Regions from separate parts of the Aerococcus sp. L_32 genome, predicted to be linked through region 2. Evidence: riboswitches for the same ligand, from Rfam matches in the RefSeq annotation. Region 2 holds a riboswitch; the other holds the start of a gene.

Region 1 (7,991 bases), on a different contig from region 2:
TGAAAGACCAATTAGCTATTACCGGGCCTAAAATGATGGCCCATATGGACGTATGGGCCAACGAATTTCGGGTCAAGCAAATGAAAACTAGATGGGGGACCTGCAATATCCAAAAGAAACGCATCTGGATTAGTTTGAATTTGGTCACTGCACCATTAATTTGCCTGGAATCAGTCGTCGTTCATGAATTGGTTCATTTACTAGAAACCGACCATACCAAGCGTTTCTACCAGCTAATGGACCAATATTTTCCGAAATGGCAAGAAGCGAATGCAATTTTGTCGAAATTACCTAGTGTATTTCATTAAAAATCTGTTAAAATAAAAGCAGTAATCTCATAAAAATAAGTTAAGCCCCAAGTTGATTTGGGACTTTTTTCTTTTTGAGAAAGAAATGATTTAGAGGAGTTGTTCATATGGCAAAGAAGGGGTTTAAAATACCGCTAGCCTTGAAATTAGTAATTGCAATTATATTAGGGATCATTGTCGGCCAAATTGGCTTTCTACCAGAAATTTTCTTCCAAGTATTAAAAACATTATCTGGACTATTCTCCGAGTTCCTGACCTTCATCATTCCATTGATGATTGTCGGCCTGATTATTCCAGGTATCGCTGAACTAGCAGAAGGTGCGGGCAAACTTTTAGGGATTACTGTAGCCATTTCCTACGGGTCAACAATCGTTGCCGGCATCCTAGCCTATATTATAGCCAGCAATTTATTCCCAATGTTTATCACCTCCGACTTGGCAAATATCATCCAAGAATCAGGTGAAGGGGCAACCGCCTTATTCTCAATTGGTCTAGAACCCATGTTTTCAGTTACCGCAGCCATTATCTTCGCCTTTATGTTAGGCTTAGGGATTTCTTGGCTACGAGCAAGAGGGCGCGGAGAAGCTTTAATGACAGTATTTACCGACTTCGGTAAGGTCATCGATCTAACCTTACAAACAGTCGTCATTCCATTCCTGCCATTCTATATCTTCTTTAACTTTGCGGATATGTCATATTCAGGATCAGTATTTGCCGTTATGTCAGTCTTTTGGCGGGTATTAGTTACTGCCATCGTCTTACACTTACTATACCTATCTTTCATGTTCGCCGTGGTTGGTGCTTACGCCGGTAAGAACCCAATTAAAATGATGAAGAATCAAATTCCAGGTTGGTTAACAGCCGCAGGTACCCAATCATCTGCCGCAACCATTCCAACAAACGTTGAAATTGCCCGGAAAAATGGCGTCTCTGAGCAAATTGCTAACTTCGTTGTGCCACTATGCGCCACTATCCATCTAGCTGGTTCAATGATTACCATCATATCTTGTGTGACAGCCATCTTAATGATGTACTCAATGCCAATCTCAATTGGTACAATGGCTGCTTTCGTTATGGTATTAGGAATCGCCATGGTCGCTGCACCAGGTGCGCCTGGTGGGGCCATCATGTCAGCATTACCTTTCTTACCAATGGTTGGTCTAACAGAAGCCTTCAACCAATTAGCCATTTCTTTATACATCACCCAAGACTCATTTGGTACCGCAACAAATGTATCAGGTGATAACGCCATCGCGGTTATCATCGATGCCATCTACAAAAAAGATAAGAAAGCAGAACAAGCTAAATAGATTTACTCTAAAGGATTCAGTGTAAAGGCTGGATCCTTTTTTTATTTTAGTGTAGGTAAGTCGATAATATTGTAGGTCATTTTTTAGTGGGGGTAGGCCTAATTGGGATAGACTGTTCGAATTTTCACTTTCTTGTGGTAAACTATATAGGTATTAGTGGCGTATGACTGACCAGCACCCAATGAAGTAGAGCTATCATGAAGAGTATTGCACCTTGTTTATGTTTTAGTGCCGGCGATTGTGAAGAGGCGGTTCGCTTCTAAGTAGATCTGATTCCAAATTCAGAAATTCAGCAGATTGAGTACTATCCAGATGCCAGTTTAGACGAATACTTTGAGGGTATGACAGGTAAAGTTATTACGGCAGAGTTCACTTTAAATAACCAACCTTATATTGCTTTGGAGGGCGGGCCATATTTCCGTTTTAATGAAGCAATATCTTTGGCGCTTAATTGCGAGGGTCAGGATGAAATAGATTATTACTGGGAAAAATTATGCCGCTTTTCCTAAAGCTGAGCAGTGTGGTTGTGTAAAAGATAGATATGGTTTATCATGGCAAATTGTGCCGGTAAATATTGGAGAATTACAACATCATTCAGCACAAATTCAAGCCATGATGCAGATGAAGAAGATTGATATCCAAAGGCTATTAGATTTAGCGTAAGGGAAAGGAAACACGATGTTATTTGGGCAATTAATTGAAAACGAAAGTTCGTATACACTATACTTTGAAAGGGACTTTTACCAGTCAAAAGAGGCAGTATTCAACGCTTTGACAGATCCGGTCATTTTTTCAAAATGGTATCCATTCGCAACAGGGGAAATGGATGGCCAAGTTGGCGGATTGATCAAATTTGATGACGGCGAAGGGAATCTTTACCAAGGGGTGATTACTAAGTTTTCACTTGAAGATGGTTTTGAGTTTATCGAAGATGGCCGCGATGTGATACGCATGGAGATTTCTGAAACGAATTCTGGTGCTAAATTACATTTTAACCATACATTTTCAGATCTTGCCTGGGTAGTGCAAACGGCTACCGGTTGGCATAATTGCTTAAATGTATTCGTGCAAATCATGAACGGTCAACCACCACAATGGCCATTGCCAGATGAATTGGTTGAGTTAACGCAAGCTTATGAAACACAATTTAAAGAAGCAAATTTTAAAGAAGAAAAATAGCCCAGAAGTCAAGGGACACAACGTTCCAGGCTTCCGGGCTATTTATTTGCATGTCATTACTTGTTATTTGGCGATATGTTTCGTTAAGACTTTTTTGTTTGAGATATGAAGGTTTTCGTCAACATCATAAATAATGGGTTCACCAGTTGCGATTTCTAAGTTAGGAATATCTTCATCAGAAATGCCTTCCAAGTATTTGGTTAATGACCGCAAGCTGTTGCCATGAGCAACAACAAGGACATTTTTGCCTTCTTTTAAATCAGCTGCAATATGATCTTCCCAATAAGGCATGGTCCGGTTTAAGGTGTCTTTTAAACTTTCGCCAGCTAATAAATGGTCGATATCAAGGTCTTGGTAGCGACGGTCAAAAGTATCGGCAGTCGCTTGAGGCGGGCGGACATCATAAGAACGGCGCCAGATATGCACTTGGTCTTCGCCGTGAATAGCGGCCGTTTCTGCCTTATTCAATCCTTGAAGGGCACCGTAATGGCGTTCGTTTAACCGCCAATGTTTGTGGACTGGTAAGTAAAGTTGGTCTAAATTATTTAGCGTATAAAAAGTTGTTTGTATGGCACGTGCTAGTAGGGAAGTGTGTACAATATCAAAAGTTAAACCTTCTTCTTTAAGCGCTAGACCAGCAGTCTTAGCTTCCTCCACCCCTAGAGGACTTAAAGCCGGATCTAACCATCCAGTAAACACATTTTGCAAATTCAATTCACTTTGTCCGTGGCGGATAAATACTAATTTGGCCATCTTTCTCCATCCTTTCAAGGATACTGTATTTTTATTTTTAGGCTCACCTATAATATACACCCAAGTAAAAATGATAGCAAGAAAAGACACCTCAACTTCTTTAATAACGATCATTAACAAGTGATAATATTTCAGTGTTATTTAGGGAAAGTTGTCTAGTTGAAGAGGTTAGTTTAGTTAGTTATTAAAGGGTATTTAACCGTGATTAATCGATAGATTTTTGAGGATCGACAAAACAGGGGAAAGCCCTTTTTTGGTGCATAAGTCAAAGTGCTTTTGGAATGAACAGTAGATTTATGAATATGCTAGAGAAAGGATAAGCCAAAGGGTTATTTTAAAATATAGTACCTTGTATTTTTCAGAAAAATGGCGTATGCTTAGGGAGCATAAAAAGAGGGAATGAGGTTCTCCCTGGTCGAGGCGATGGTATTTAAGCCATCCGAAACCGAACCGCTGAAAAGCTGATGACTTCTGCAAGTAAAACTGCAGGCGTATCAGCTTTTTTTGTGCCTGCAAAAGGAGGAAATTATGTTACTATCGTTAGGTTTTATCATTGTTGTGGGGTATTTATTGGGGCGCTTGTTGAGTACGATGAATTTACCTAGTTTAATCGGCTACATCATCGCTGGCTTAATCATGGGACCATCATTTTTCAATTTAATTGACCAAAGTACATTGGACATATCCAGTGATTTAAGACGGATTGCCTTGATGATTATCTTACTGAGAGCGGGTTTAAATATCGATTTGCAGGACTTGAAGAAAGTAGGGCGCCCAGCCATCTTGATGAGCTTCCTACCTGCTACCCTAGAAATCATTGGGACAATTATTTTGGCGCCAATATTCTTTGGAATGTCATACTTATCTGCAGCTATCTTAGGGGCTATTGTCGCGGCCACATCACCAGCCGTAGTCGTTGCCCGCATGTTAGATTTAATGGGTAAGGGATATGGTAAGAAAAAAGGGGTGCCGCAAATGATTCTAGCGGGCTCTTCTATGGATGATATCTTCGTCATCATCCTATTCACCGCCTTAACAGCCCTTGCTCAAACCGGTGAATTCCATTGGTTAAGCATGCTATCTATGCCAACTTCTATCATATTAGGGATCGCTGGGGGATTATTGGTGGGTTGGCTACTGTCACTAGCCATTGAAAAATATCAATTATCAGGTGGCTATCCAGTCATCTTATCCTTTGGGATGGCCATGTTATTTGATGGGATTGAAAAAGCCATGACAGGGCCAATTGGCTTCTCAGCCTTACTTGCTGTGATGGCAATGGGCTTTATGATGCTTCGCGTCAATCCAGTTCAAGCCAAATCTGTTCAAGTAGGTTTTAATAATTTATGGCAAGTCTTTGAAATTATCCTATTCGTGTTAGTTGGTGCCAGCATGTCCATCGAATCCGTCAAAGATTCAGGCCTCATTGCAGTACTATTAATTGTCTTGTTGTTGGTATTTAGAGGACTTGGTGTACTTTTATCTGTTTTAGGCACTCAATTAAACAAAGAGGAAAAAGCATTCGCCATCTTTGCCTACCTTCCAAAAGCCACAGTACAAGCAGCCATAGGGGCGGTGCCCTTAGCGATGGGCTTGCCGAATGGTCAAATCATTTTAACCATCTCGGTCGTTGCCATCTTAGTCACCGCACCGCTTGGCGCTGTCTTAATCGACCAAACCCATAATCGCCTATTGCGTGATGATCGATAAATATGGATATAAAAACAAATAAAAGCTGGCTCTCAAAAAAATGAGGACCAGCTTTTTTTACGGAAAATTTATTTATTTTAGAATGGCGCCGTGAAGCCACCATCTACAGTGATAATATCACCGTTCATAAATTTATCGTCATCTGATGCCAAGAATACTGCGGCATGGGATATCTTCGGGTGGACCAACACTTGGGTTTAAACCGCTGAAGGCACCAATCCGGGCGCTCCCAAAGTCACTTAAGTTGGTCATTGTTGAGGCAATATTTGTAGCGATTGCACCTGGGGCAATCCCGTTAACACGGATCTTGTTGTTGGAACACTTGAAGTCAACTTAAAAGTTGTCAAGGGGCATATTCAAAAATGTCGAATTTATGGTGATTTTTTTGAAAAGAAAAATGTTGCAGATATAGAAAACCTACTCGTAGGCTGCACATTAAGGGAAGATGTAGTAGCGAGTGCTTGAACAGATATTGACTTAACACCGTATTTTGGGCCGATTAATTCAACTATTCTAACTAACCTAGTTTTAGCATAATATGCTAAAATATATATATTAAAGTAGAGAAAGAGTTGAATTGAATTGAAAAAATTAAACGGTCCAACAAAACAAGGGGTCCAATGGTTGGCCTTGATTGCGGTATTTATATTAGCCGTCATCAACTGGTCATATCTTGTCCAAGCAGTTTCTATGATTTGGTCAGTGATTTTCCCCTTAATCTTAGGTGGGATGATTGCCTTTGTCCTTAACCTATTGATGACCTGGCTTGAAAAATACTTATACCCGAATGCAAAAAATAAGTATTTGAAAGCATCTAGACGACCAGTTGCTATTATTTTAGCTATCTTAGTTGTCTGTTTAGTGATAGCAGCGACGGTTGTAATTGTGTTACCACAATTGGCGTCTGCGATTATGACGCTGATTGAAGTGGCACCTGAGACTGTTGAAAATCTAACAAATTGGTTTAATAATCAAGATGCTTTGGTTCCTTTAGTGAACGACTTAGCAAACAAAACGAATATCGATTGGGGTAGTATCTTCTCTAATGTGGCAAGAGGCATTAACAATATAGCTTCAGGTCTAGCGACGACGTCTGTTTCGGTATTAACCACTTCTATTGGTGCAGTAACTAATATCTTCTTGGGTATCTTGTTTGCAATTTATATTCTTTTCTCAAAGGAAAAATTAGCCAAACAAGTAGAACGATTGCTAACGGTTTATGTTCGCGATGATATCCACCAATTAATTGAAAATGTGGCTCGAGTTGCTAATGAAACATTTTCTAAGTTTATTTCAGGAATGGTTATTGAAGCAATCATCTTGGGTACTTTAGTGACAGTTGGGTTATTTATTCTTCAAGTTCCTTATGCTGCGATGTTGGGCGTTCTACAAGGTGTAATGGCATTGATTCCAATTATTGGTGCCTTCCTATCGGGTGCGGTCGGCGTCTTGATCCTACTCGCTTTAAACCCAACCTACGCCTTGATTTATCTCATCTTCGTCTTATTTGTCCAACAATTAGAAGGGGACTTAATCTATCCACGAGTTGTGGGGGATTCAATTGGACTACCATCTATGTGGGTGTTATTCGCTGTAACTGTTGGTGGGGGATTGATGGGTATTCCTGGTATGTTAATCGGGGTGCCGGTTCTAGCTTCAATCTATAAGATTATCAAGATTGATGTCAAATACCGCGAGCAAGTCCGTCAAGCAGCAGGGAAACAAGATGTAGAGCTAAAAGTAAGCTTTTTAGAGAGTCTGCGTCACCCAGCGTTAATCGAAGAAGAGATTGATAAGACGTAACATCGTATAAAAATGCACAAACTTTTTCACATGCGACACATTCACAAGTGGAAAATGAGAAAAACGTTGATATAAAAGGAAAAGACGCCACTTAATTGTGAGCGTTTTTTTCATTTATCTAGGCTCAAAATCTATAAAAATACAAAAAATGTACAAAAACACCCGAATTTGTGAAAAAGCGAATTTGAAGTAAAAATGATTATTTTTAAGAAAATAACAAAAATTGCAATAATTAGACCGAAAACAAAGGGTCTTAATAAGTTTTTCACAAACTTTCCTTTAAAATTGCTTGCTATGGACTTTGTGAGCTTTTATAAATTATACAACTTTGGTTTGTCATCCAAAAAAAATGGTGTTATTCTGTGCTTGTAAATAAATGAGCAAATGATATGTACACCGAGGAGGAAACATTTAATGAAAGTTGTAGTAGTAGGAACTAACCATGCAGGTATCTCAGCAGCAAATACATTATTAGATTCAGATCAAGACGTAGAAGTTACATTAATAGACCGTAACTCAAACTTATCATACTTAGGTTGTGGGACCGCATTATGGGTAGGTCGTCAAATCGATAGCTACGAAGGGTTATTCTATACAAAAGCTGCAGATTTCGAAGCTAAAGGTGCTAAAGTATCTTTAGAAACTGAAGTAAAAGAAATCGACTTTGAAAATAAAGTTGTTTACGCAGAAACTAAATCAGGTGAAAAATTAGAAGAAAACTATGACAAATTAGTTTTAGCAACTGGATCTCTTCCAATCGCACCTAAATTACCAGGTAACGACTTAGAAGGATTACACTTCCTAAAATTATTCCAAGAAGGTCAAGAAGTAGACAAAGCCTTAGCAGCAGACGACGCTAACGTTGTATGTGTTATCGGTGCTGGTTACATCGGTGTTGAAATCGCTGAAGCAGCAGCTCGTCGCGGTA
Region 2 (12,877 bases):
TAATTCACCAAAGTGAGTGTGAATACCGTTAGCACGTAAGTTTTCATCCATTGCTACTGCGAAGTCTACATCGTAGTAGTTCATTAATGAATGTTCTTCAGCGTCAAAGATGTGTACTTCTTTACCACGGCGAGCTGCTGCTTCAGCAATCTCAACACCGATGTAACCAGCACCGATAACACATACAACGTTTGCATCATCTGCTGCTAAGGCTTTGTCTACTTCTTGACCTTCTTGGAATAATTTTAGGAAGTGTAATCCTTCTAAGTCATTACCTGGTAATTTAGGTGCGATTGGAAGTGATCCAGTTGCTAAAACTAATTTGTCATAGTTTTCTTCTAATTTTTCACCTGATCTAGTTTCTGCGTAAACAACTTTATTTTCAAAGTCAATTTCTTTTACTTCTGTTTCTAAAGATATTTTTGCACCTTTAGCTTCGAAATCTGCAGCATTTGTGTAGAATAAACCTTCATAACCATCAATTTGACGACCTACCCATAATGCGGTCCCACAACCTAAGTATGATAAGTTAGAGTTACGGTCTAATAATGTAACCTCTACGTCTTGATCTGAATCTAATAATGTGTTTGCTGCTGAAATACCTGCATGGTTAGTTCCTACTACTACAACTTTCATTAAATGTTTCCTCCTCGGTGTACATATCTATTGCTCATTTATTTACAAGCTCAGAATAACACCATTTTTTTGGGATGACAAACCAAAGTTGTATAATTTATAAAAGCTCACAAGGTCTATAGCAAGCAATTTTAAACGATAGTTTGTGAAAAACTTATTATATACCTTTAAAAACAGTTATTTTATTGCATTTTTTGTTATTTTTCTTAAAAATTATATTTCTTTAACCAAATTCGATATTTCACAAATTTAGATATTTTAATACATTATTTGTACTTTCTATACTTTTATCCACCTATAAAAGAAAAAAGCACTCACAAATATCGAGTGCTCTTCCCCTATATATCAATGTTTCTACCATTTTTTACTTGTGCAGATTTTATATGTGAAAAAGTTTGTGTATTTTTATACGATGTTATATTCTATCAATTTCTTTATCAGTTAATGTTTGGTGACGTAGACTCTCTAAAAAGCTTACTTTTAGCTCTATATCTTGTTTCCCAGCTACTTGACGGACTTGCTCGCGGTATCTGACATCAATCTTGATAATCTTATAGATTGAAGCTAGAACCGGCACCCCAATTAGCATACCTGGGATTCCCATCAAGCCACCACCAACAGTCACAGCGAATAAAACCCACATACTAGGTAGACCAATTGAATCCCCCACAACACGCGGATAGATTAAGTCTCCTTCCAATTGTTGAACAAATAAAACAAAAATGAGGTAAACCACCGCATAGGTCGGGTTTAAAGCTAAGAGGATAACCACCCCAACTGCACCAGATAAGAAGGCACCTATAATCGGAATCAATGCCATCACACCTTGAAGGACACCTAACATCGCAGCATAAGGAACTTGCAGAATAAATAACCCCGCTGTTACCAAAGCACCTAAGATGATCGCTTCAATGACCATTCCTGAAATAAACTTAGAAAATGTTTCATTAGCAACTCGAGCCACATTTTCAATTAATTGGTGGATATCATCGCGGACATATACTATTAGCAACCGATCCACTTGTTTGGCCAATTTTTCCTTTGAAAAAAGAATATAAATCGCAAACAAAATGCCTAAGAAGATATTAGTTATAGCACCAACCGAAGTCGTCAATACCGAAACAGACGTCGTTGCTAGACTTGAAGCTACATTGTTTATACCACTTGCTACATTAGTGAAGATACTGTTCCAATCGATATTCGCTTGGTTCGCTAAGTCATTCACTAAAGGAACCAATGCTTCTTGATTGTTAAACCAATTTGTTAGATTATCTACTGCTTCCGGCACTACATCAATCAAGGTCATCACTGCTGAAGCCAATTGTGGTACCACAATTACCACCGTCGCCGCTATCACTAAGCAGACGACTAAGATAGCTAAAATAATTGCAACTGGTCGTCTTGTACCTTTTAAATACTTATTTTTTGCATTCGGGTATAAGTATTTTTCAATCCAAGTCATCAATAAATTTAAGACAAAGGCAATCATTCCACCTAAAATTAAGGGAAAAATCACTGACCAAATCATCGTGACAGTTTGTACAAGATAGGACCAATTGATGACAGCTAATATAAATACTGCAATCAAGGCCAACCATTGTATCCCTTGTTTTGTTGGGCCATTTAATTTTTTCAATTCAATCCACTCTTTCTCTACTTTAATATATACATTTTAACATATTAGGCTAAAACTAGGTTAGTTAGAACAGTTGAATCAATCGAACCAAAATACGGCGTTAAGTCAATATCGTTTAAAGCGCTCGCTACTGCATCTTCCCTTAATGGACAGCCTATGAGTAGGTTTTCTATATCTGCTATGTCTTTCTTTCCAAAAAAATCACCATAAATCCGACATTTTTGAATATGCCCCTTAGCAACTTCCAAGGTTACTTCAAGTGTTCCAACACCCGGAACGCGTATATCATTTTTGATGGCATAATTAGGATTATTCCCAAAATTCCAGGACCAATTCTTATATTTGTCCGCTACCATCTGGTCAATGATTGCCCAATCTTCATCACTAAGCGCATACCGTTTGGCCTGATGCATATCGTCTATCCCTAAGAATTCTGCGGCCATAAGATCTTTAAATTCAAAATTAGATAAGTTCTGATAAGCTGGTGCAAGATGACTTCGAATATCCGTTACCCGAGCGCGAACGGATTGAATCCCTTTTGAAATGATTTTCTTTTCATTAGGATTGAGGGCTTTGACCATAGCATCATAGTCGACATCAAGCATTAAGGAGAAGCCACCATATACTAAATTATTCTTCATGGTCATGGCAGCCCCTGAAATCTTTTTCCCAGCAATTTCTAGGTCATTACGGCCACTTTGACTCAGATCTTTCACCCCAAATTTTTCTAAGGCATCAATAGTTGGTTGATATAACTTGGCATAATTACCATAAATATCCGTAGCACCAGGATATAGGAAACAGAAGTTAACGTGTCCTGCATCCTGATAAAGGGTTCCGCCACCGGTATCACGGCGGACTAGTAAGATATCATGTGCTTTCACATATGCTTCATTAACCTCTACTAAGGAATTTTGGAAACGCCCTACCTGGACAGTTGGTCCTACGATATAAGGTAACAATATCGGCTCTGTAATTTCAAGATGCTCTTGCACATAGACTTGGACCGCTAAGGCGTAAGCACCATCCATCATATATTCACCGTTTCGAATGGGTTCTATTACAATCATTCAACTAACGCCTCCTGCATTAAAGCATTTGCACCAATAATCGTTTCTGCAATATCCTCATCTAAACGATACGTTTGTTGTTTTAAGTGGTCAGGAATGCGGTATAATTTCTTATTCATTGGTACATACATCGCTTTAGGGTTTTTAGCCGTCATCTCTTGGAAAGGTGTCTTTACAAATTGTGGCGTGGTATAACCGACCCCGATATCTAAAAAGAGAATAGCTTGTCCCTCGTATTCATCCAAAAAGGCATCATAGCGTGCTTTTTGTGCAAAGAAATCTGGACTTTCAACCATCCCTTTACCTGCTTTTCGTTTATTTACTTCCATAACAGCCCCACATTTTGGACAACGCGGAATTAAATCATAAGGAATCTCCATATTTTCTTGCCTTATTACCATTTCTCTAATTAAATCATCATCCCGGTAGGTTTCTTGATGGCACATTTGACTACACTGCATCAAGATATACTCTCCTTGAATATGGAAGACCTTATCCATATCATAATCAGCAGCCGCAAAGGCATTATCGGCATTGGTCGTAATAATATGATGTGGTTTACTTCTTAATAAATCTTTCAACGCAATGTAAGATTCTCCAACTGGTTGATCAAGATAATTTAAGGCGATAAAACGTGATTCAAAAGCCCAATATTCTTGCGTCGATGGAAAATCGAATAAACTAGCTTGTAACATATCGAAGAAACCATATTTCTCAATAAAGTCAGGGAAATTATTTTCAAACCGCGGCCCCACATAGGTAAAGCCATCTGCAGCCGACATGCCAGCCCCGATACCGATAACTACAGCATCTGCCTCAGTTATTGCTTCTTTTAACATACTTGCTTGATTTTCTGTAGGGTCCTCAAAGGATTTCCACATACCTATACTTCTTCCTTTCCTGTAAAAAGAGTAGGCAGCTAGTTTTTAGCCTACCTACTCCAAAAATGCGTTATTTAATTGATTAAAACTTTTTGATATAAGGCCAAATCTTCATCCAAGAAGACATTAAAGACAGCCTGTAATGAACTATCCGTTTCCTTTAAATAATTTTGAACTGTTTGAATGGCAATATCTCTGGCTAATGCCTTTGGAAAATGAAACTCACCAGTTGAAATGCTACAAAAAGCAATAGTCGAAAGTCCTCTAGCATCCGCTTCTTTTAGGGAATTTAGGTAGCAAGCTGCCAACAAATCTTGGTTCATTTTTGACACAGGTTCCTTATAAATCACCGGCCCCACCGTGTGAAAAATGAATTTTGCTGGCAAGTTGTAAGCTTTTGTAACCATGACCTTCCCCACTGGCAGTTTACGGCCATTTAATGCCTTAGCCATATCCGTTCTTACCTGAGCACCCGCCATTGTATGGATTGTATTGTCTATACAATGATGGTTTGGAATATAGCAACCTAGTCCATTCTTATTAGCCGCGTTCACAATGGCATCCACCTTCAAGCGGGTAATATCCCCTTGCCAAAGAAAAATACGTTGGTCCAACTGGCTTTTTTGCCATTGGTCTGGGCTGGCAGCTGGCGCTAGATTGGCTTGAAGTAGAGATTCTTCTGCCAGTAAGTATTCCGGGCTTGGTTGGTAGACATCGCGTACATTGACTAAACCTCTAAAAACCGTCCAGCGACTGTGGTCATCAGGGATGGCGGTTATGTCTAGGCTGTTGTCAGCTTGGACGATGCCTGCCCTTTTCAAATCATCTCTATAGGCTTTTTGATGATTGGTTAAATTTGTTTGCTGGTCCCATAGGTATTGGATGAGTTGGTTGAGCTGTTTTACCATGTGCTAGGCTTCTGGTAGTTTGTCGTAGGCGTCTTGGTCTACGTTGGTCATTTTGTAAACCCAGCTTTCATCGGCTTTTTCTGAGTTTAATTGTTCTGGTGCGTCTTCTGTAGCCTTGTTGATGGCTGTGATGGTTCCTGCTAATGGCGCTTGCAGTTCTAAGACTGTTTTAGATGCTTCTAAGTTTAAGATGGCTTGGTTTTCTTCGACTTGGTCACCCTCTTTGGTGATAAATTCTACGTAGCCAACGGTACCAATATCATCTTGCAATTCTGGTGTCATGATAAATGTGAATTCGTCTCCGTTTTGTTCTACCCATAAGTAATTTGCTAGTTTGCGCATGTTGTTTCCTCCTAAAAGATTGATTGTTTTGTTATATTTTTCTAATTTTTTTTAATGTAGCATGTTTTTACTTGCTTGGCTAATGTTTCATTTGTGATGATTGTACTATAGAATATAGTTTTAAAATTTAGCTGATGCTATACACATATTCTCTAGATCAAGACTATAAATCAAAAGCTTGAGCAATCAATTCTAAATGTTCTTGCCGGCGCTTGACGCCTGGGACAGTTGGAATGACCATAAATTCATCGGCAGCTGTCAGCTGAATAATTTGCTCGATTTGACCTTTGACTTGTTGAATATCTCCGATAATCAGTTTTTTACGGTTACGGGCCATTTTCGCATGGTCGGCTTCCGTAAATTGATAATTGGCTGCTTCTTCAATCGTTGGCAAGTGGTCAAATTCACTGTAGTCTTTTTTCCCAAGAATCCATAGCTCAAAAGCTCGCTGAAGTGGCTTGATATCAGTTCCCTCTGGCACAACAGCAATGAAGGCTGAAACCATAAATTGAGGCTTAGCTAAAGTGACCGATGGTTGGAAGTTGTCACGATAGATTTTCGCAATCCGCCCAGCTGCTTCAATAGCATCCTCATCCTGGTTAAACAATAAACTGTAGACGTAGCCAATGCCTAAGCGGGCTGCCTTATAAGCAGATGCTTCACTGGCTGATAAGGTCCACAAGGTTGGTGGTGTAGCAGGTCTTGGATAGGCTTGCAGGTCGCCATAGTTATTGGGTGCTTGGCTAACAAAATCCCTTACTTCCCGCATGGCTTCTTCGTTATCTTTGTAACCCTTAAGATTGCTGTCTAAAGCATCTCGAACCGCTTGGCGGCCTGGATTATTGCCCATGCCTAAATCTACACGACCAGGATATAAATGGGCAATCGTATTAAAAACCTCTGCCACTTTTAATGGGGCATAATGAGGTAGCATCACCCCACCTGATCCGAATTTAAGCCGCTTAGTCTGACTTAATAGATAAGTCATCATGATTTCGGGGGCAGCCGATGGGTAGGCTGCTAAACTATGGTGTTCAGCAAACCAAAAACGATGATAGCCCAATTCTTCTGCCCTTTTAGCTAAATGAAGGGTATCATTGTAAGCGTCTGTGTCATTTTTTCCTAGGTCACGAGCGACGAAATCAAGGATATTAAATTTCACTGTATCCGTCATGAATCTGTACTCCTTTACTTTTACAAACTGTTATACTATGAGTTTATAATTCTATTCACAAATAACAGGACTAGCCTTTTTAACTATTATCATGATATCATATAAACTGTTCAAATGTTTGCATAAAACGCTTTTTTTGAATACGCATACAAAATATGCATTTTTCAAACATTCACTTCGTATGCGTTCATAGAAAGGAAATCAAATGATGACACAAGATTATAAGACATTATTAGAACCAGTGACCCTACCCAACGGTCAAGTCCTTGAAAACCGCTTTGCATTATCTCCAATCGTTACCAACTCTTCTACTCAAGAGGGTTTCATTACCCAAGAAGACCTTGATTACGCCAGTCGTCGGGCCAAATCTGCCCCTATCCAAGTGACAGGTGCTGCTTATATTGAGCCTTATGGTCAATTATTTGAATATGGTTTCTCAGCTGACGATGATCGCGCCATTCCTGGTTTAAGCAAAATGGCTGACGCAATGCAAGCTGAGGGTGCTAAAGCTATTCTGCAACTAACCCATGCTGGTCGTTTTGCCAATCAAGCAATTCTTGATTACTATACTGTTTACGGTCCAAGTCCGCAGACATTGCACACACCAATCGACCACCAAGTGCTCGAAATGTCACCACGAAAAATTAAACAAGTGATCCGTCAATACGGTGATGCAACCCGCCGTGCGATTAAAGCAGGTTTTGCTGGTGTAGAGATTTCTGCAGCCCAACGCTTACTCATGCAGACTTTCTTCTCCCCTTACTCAAACCAACGGACAGATGAATATGGTAGCCATACTTTAGAAAACCGGGCACGTTTTGGCTTAGAAGTCTTTAAAGAAGTTCAAAAAGTCATCAATGAAGAAGCGCCTGAAGGCTTTATTCTTGGGTTCCGCGGTACGCCTGAAGAAACACGCGGGAATGAAATCGGCTATACTGTTGAAGAATTTAACCAATGGGTGGACTGGATCCTTGAAGTGGCAGACTTAGACTACTTAGCCATTGCCTCTTGGGGACAAAACATCTTCCAACACACCGTTCGTGCTAAAGGCCAATATTACGGTCAACCTGTCAATAAAATTGTCCATGACCACTTAAATGGCCGTGTGGTAATGATGGCAACAGGCGGTATTAATTCTCCAGGGAAAGCCATGGAAGCTATCCAATACGCAGATATGGTGGGCATGTCTTCCCCATTCATCACAGAACCTGACTTTGTTAACAAGTTGACTGCTGGAAAAGCTGATGAAATCTACTTACAGCTAACCAATAAAGATATCGATGACTTAGCTATTCCCAAAGCGGCCTTCAAGGATATCGTTCGTATGATGGATTACGGTAAAGGTTTACCAAAAGAAGCCCGTGATAAATTACGTGAACACGAAAATAATTATGATGTGAAAAAATAGTTCAATATATTATCTAATTGTAGCTGAACGTTTATTAGCTATACTAAGCACTAGGAAAATCCAAATCCCTTATATAACATGCGCTTTAACTTGATAGTACACTATCAATGACAAGTGCATGTTTTTTATTTCGATTTTATGATGATAAAACTAGCAATAATTTGCGAAATTTCTTACAATATAATTGTAGATAGGAAAGGGCTTACATTAAACAAAACAACTTATATTATTATTTTTTTAGTCTAATTTGCGAATGCTTGAACATATGATCGGTCGACAATCTTAGGAGGATTATCATGACAAAATTATTAGATAAAGTAGCCGTCGTTACAGGGGCTGCCTCGGGAATTGGTAAGGGTATTGCAGAAGTATACGCTAAAGAAGGTGCTAAAGTAATCGTCGCAGATTATGATATGTCAGGTGCTGAAACTGTTGCTGAAGAAATTATTGCTGGTGGTGGTCAAGCATCTGCTGTTCAAGTAGATGTATCAGACAACGATCAGGTAGTCGCTACTATCCAAACAGCCATCGATACCTATGGTGGATTAGATATTTTAGTCAACAATGCCGGTATCATGGATAAAAACGAACCCGTTGCTGAAATTGATACCGAAAAGTTTGACCGGGTTATCGCAGTTAACGTGAATGGTGTCATGTATGGGATGCGTGCAGCAATTAATTATTGGCTCAACGAAGATAAACCAGGTAACATCATCAACATCACTTCTATCGGGGGCTTAATCCATGGTGTTGCAGGAACAACCTATGTTGCTTCTAAACATGCCGTATCTGCAATGACAAAATCAACCGCATTTATGTATACCAAACACAACATCCGGGTGAATGGGATTGCGCCAGGTGCTATTGCTACAAATATCGCTTCAACGATGACAGATTTAAGTGACTTTGGCAACAGCCGTATCGGAGGCGTGAGTGCCCTAAACCCTGGCATTGGTCATCCAGAAGATATTGCCCATGCAGCAGTCTTCTTAGCTTCAGACGATGCTAAGTTCATTACCGGTGATATCATTACCGTAGATGGCGGTTTCACTGCACCATTTTAATTCATTCATATTTTACATATTCTCTACTCAAAAAAAGCTGGTACTCATTTTACGAGTCCAGCTTTTTCTATATATTATCGGTCATCCTTTAATAGACGATTATGTGTTTGATCAATCAGAATTGCACCAAGAGGCGCGGTCACTAAAATAGCCACAACAGATATGGTTAAGATTGTTTGACCACTTGCTAATCCCATAGCTAAGGGTACAGCACCTATAGCGGCTTGTACGGTCGCTTTAGGTATATAGGCAAAAACAGCAAATAATCTTTCTGCTTTATTTAATTTTGTTCCTGCAAGAGACAGTAAAACACCAGCCGCCCTAAATACTAATAATAGAATAATTAATAATACTGCAATCATGCCAGAGTCTTTGACTGATTCAATGGACATACTGGCGCCCACTAATACAAATAAAACAATTTCAAAGGCCTGCCACAAATGATTGAAACCTATTTGTACGCCTTTAGCTTGAACTGGATTAACTCGAAGCATCATGAATCCCATAGCCATCACTGCAAGCAAGGCTGAAAAACCAATAGGCCCGGTCATCACTTTTTCAAGTCCGTCAAATAGCATAGCAATACCGAATGTTAAAATAACGGGATAACCACCTGATAGTTGATATTTTTCAATTAGCAAGGATAGTAGCCAACCGACCACCAAGCCACCAGCAATACCTAATATAATAGACGTAGGCATGGCAACCATACTTAACCAATGGAATTCCCCCGTTTGGGCTAGGGCTGTTAAAGCAGTGAAAATAATGATGACGAAGATATCATCCATGGAAGAACCCGCCAGAACCATCTGCGGTACCCCTTTTTCCTGTCCATATCCCTTACCCATTAGATCTAACATACGGGCAACAACAACGGCTGGTGATGTAGCGGCAATAACAGTACCTAGAATTGCTGCAGATAGGTAAGACATATCAAAAAATAGTGGCGCTAATATCATCGTACCAATAATTTCTATGGTAGCTGGTAAGAAGCTCATCAATATGGCTGGACGTCCTACTTTCTTCAAATCTTGTAAATCAATACTTAAGCCTGCTCTAAGCAAGATAATCACCAATGCAATTCTTCTTAAGTCACTTGAGATAGCTAAGGTCTCCTGACCAATCAAGTTAAATATAGCCGGCCCCATTAATAGACCCGCAATAATATAGCCAACTAAACTAGGTAAATTTAGGGCATCAAACAAGCACCCCAATAGATAACCCACAATAATCATAAATCCTAACGATAGTAACATTTTTTCCTCCTTTTGCAGGCACAAAAAAAGCTGACAGTCCTGCAATTTTACTTGCAGAAGTCATCAGCCTTTCAGCGGTTCGGTATAAGATGATTTTCAATAACCATCCACTTGACCAGGGAGAACCTCATTCCCTTTTCTATATTCCTTAGTATAGGGTTTTCTTCAATATAAGACAAGCCTTTAGTGAAAATTTCTTGCTATCAATTTGCCATGGGTGTATAGTGTAGGTGAACCTAAAAATCAGTCAAAAGTATCCATGAAAGGATGGGACAATATGGCTAAATTAGTATTTATCCGCCACGGGCAAAGTGAATTGAACTTACAAAATGTGTTTACAGGTTGGTTAGATCCAGCCTTAAGTCCACTAGGAGTAGAAGAAGCCAAGTCAGCGGGTCTCGCGCTTAAAGCAGAAGGTTTAACTTTTGATGTCGTACATACCTCCCTATTAACACGCGCCATTCAAACAACTTTTTATACACTAGAAAATCTAGATCAACTTTATTTACCAGTCCACAAACACTGGCGGTTGAACGAGCGCCATTACGGTGCCCTTCAAGGTTTAAACAAAGCAGAAACAGCTGCGATTCACGGTGACAACCAAGTACATATTTGGCGTCGTTCCTATGATGTACGTCCACCACAAGCCACAAGCAATACCTTTGACCGACGTTATCAAGACTTAGATATCGACCACTTATTAGCTGGTGAAAGTTTGCAGGATACTCTAAATCGAACAATGCCTTACTGGGAAGACCTTATTGCAGCTGATTTAAAAGAAGGTAAAGATGTCCTTGTCGTTGCGCATGGTAACAGTTTGCGATCTCTAACGAAGTATTTGGAAGATATTTCTGATGAAGATATTCCAAACTTAGAAATCGCAACAGGTGAACCGATTATTTATGATATTGATGAAAAGTTACATATTTCTAATAAAAAAGTTTTAACCAAAAAATAAACTAGCAAATAAAAAAATAGCTCGGAATTTTTGGCAGATTAGGCCACTAATTTCTAGGCTATTTTTTATTTTCTAAATATCTCTTCATAAGCTTGCGTTAACGCTACTAATTCATCCGGCAATGGCCATTGTGGTGGTTGTCCATTCATAATTTGAACGAATACATTAAGACAATTATGCCAACCTGTAGCAGTTTGCACTAGCCAAGCTAAGTCAGAAAATGTATGGTAGAAATGTAACTTTGAACCAGATGCTGTTTCAGAAACTTCCATACGCATCACATCTCGACTATCTTCAATAAATTCAAAACCATCAGCTAGTGAAAACTTGGTAATCACCCCTTGATAAAGATTACCTTCTCCATCATCAAATTTGATGAGCCCTCCAACTTGACCATCCATCTCTCCAGTTGCGAATGGATACCATTTTGAAAAAATGACTGGATCAGTCAAAGCATCAAATACAGCTTCTTTTGACTGATAAAATTCCCTTTCAAAGTATAGAGAATATGAACTTTCATTTTCAATTAACTGCCCAAATAACATGTTGTTTCCTTTCCCTAAAGCTAAATTTATTAGCATTTGGATTTCAATCCTCTTCATCTACATCATCGCTTAAATGTGTACTGACTTTTCTCGTCATTTTTCAATACTTACAGACACAAGTTGCTATGATAACCCATATTTATATTTTAGCCAACCACACTGCTCAACTTCTTTAACAACTGTCAACTTTTCCTAGTAATAATCAATCTCCCCTGATTATTACAATGAATTGTTAAAGAGATTGCTTCATTCAATTGGAAGTGGCAATAGGGTCCACCACTTAAAGAAATATATAGCTGGCTATTTAAAGTACACGTTGCCACAATAAGATTTACCGAGCAGACGCCACTAATCCTTATACAGTTTACCACAAGCAGGTGAAAATTCGAACTCCCGATATCAAATCAAGTCAAGCACCCTATTTTGTCATAAAAAAGAATCCAGCTTTCATACTGAATCCTTTATTTATTATCTATTAAATTACTTTACTTATTCGGCTTTTTTATCTTTTTTGTAGATAGCATCCACAATAATAGCAATAGCATTATCACCTGAAACATTTGTTGCAGTACCAAATGAATCTTGCGTGATATATAGAGAAATCGCTAATTGATTGAAAGCTTCTGTTAAACCAACCATTGGTAAGAATGGTAAAGCTGACATGATAGCCCCACCTGGTGCGCCTGGTGCAGCGACCATAGCGATTCCTAATACCATGACGAAAGCAGCCATTGTACCAATTGAGATTGGCATTGAGTACATCATTAAGATGGCTGTCACACAAGATATGATGGTAATCATTGAACCTGCTAGATGGATAGTGGCGCATAGTGGCACAACGAAGTTAGCAATTTGCTCAGAGACGCCATTTTTCCGGGCAATTTCAACGTTTGTTGGAATGGTTGCGGCAGATGATTGGGTACCTGCGGCTGTTAACCAACCCGGAATTTGATTCTTCATCATTTGGATTGGGTTCTTACCGGCGTAAGCACCAACCAC

What was found. Region 2 has a riboswitch for fluoride ahead of ACRCJ0_RS04480 (cation:proton antiporter). Riboswitches for the same ligand answer to the same signal wherever they lie in the genome.
Region 1: it holds a riboswitch for fluoride, as region 2 does, so the genes downstream of both, ACRCJ0_RS07035 (cation:proton antiporter) here and ACRCJ0_RS04480 (cation:proton antiporter) in region 2, are expected to answer to the same signal.

Annotation. Positions count from the first base shown of each region.
Region 1 is NZ_JBOEQF010000084.1:183-8,173, reverse strand. It holds gene ACRCJ0_RS07065 (M48 family metallopeptidase) at 1-308, shown strand, start outside; gene ACRCJ0_RS07060 (dicarboxylate/amino acid:cation symporter) at 416-1,618, shown strand; gene ACRCJ0_RS07055 (VOC family protein) at 1,888-2,127, shown strand; gene ACRCJ0_RS07050 (VOC family protein) at 2,093-2,281, shown strand; gene ACRCJ0_RS07045 (SRPBCC domain-containing protein) at 2,297-2,797, shown strand; gene gpmA (2,3-diphosphoglycerate-dependent phosphoglycerate mutase) at 2,861-3,550, opposite strand; fluoride riboswitch at 3,937-4,031, shown strand; gene ACRCJ0_RS07035 (cation:proton antiporter) at 4,079-5,260, shown strand; gene ACRCJ0_RS07030 (SDR family oxidoreductase) at 5,338-5,451, opposite strand; gene ACRCJ0_RS07025 (lipoate protein ligase C-terminal domain-containing protein) at 5,525-5,725, shown strand; gene ACRCJ0_RS07020 (AI-2E family transporter) at 5,843-7,063, shown strand; partial or broken gene ACRCJ0_RS07015 (FAD-dependent oxidoreductase) at 7,478-7,991, shown strand, end outside.
Region 2 is NZ_JBOEQF010000040.1:61-12,937, forward strand. It holds partial or broken gene ACRCJ0_RS04435 (NAD(P)/FAD-dependent oxidoreductase) at 1-636, opposite strand, end outside; gene ACRCJ0_RS04440 (AI-2E family transporter) at 1,052-2,272, opposite strand; gene ACRCJ0_RS04445 (lipoate--protein ligase) at 2,317-3,342, opposite strand; gene ACRCJ0_RS04450 (SIR2 family NAD-dependent protein deacylase) at 3,339-4,223, opposite strand; gene ACRCJ0_RS04455 (protein-ADP-ribose hydrolase) at 4,298-5,131, opposite strand; gene ACRCJ0_RS04460 (glycine cleavage system protein H) at 5,135-5,473, opposite strand; gene ACRCJ0_RS04465 (MsnO8 family LLM class oxidoreductase) at 5,637-6,647, opposite strand; gene ACRCJ0_RS04470 (NADH-dependent flavin oxidoreductase) at 6,856-8,055, shown strand; gene ACRCJ0_RS04475 (glucose 1-dehydrogenase) at 8,352-9,119, shown strand; gene ACRCJ0_RS04480 (cation:proton antiporter) at 9,194-10,375, opposite strand; fluoride riboswitch at 10,423-10,519, opposite strand; gene ACRCJ0_RS04485 (2,3-bisphosphoglycerate-dependent phosphoglycerate mutase) at 10,653-11,333, shown strand; gene ACRCJ0_RS04490 (SRPBCC domain-containing protein) at 11,399-11,914, opposite strand; gene ACRCJ0_RS04495 (dicarboxylate/amino acid:cation symporter) at 12,368-12,877, opposite strand, start outside.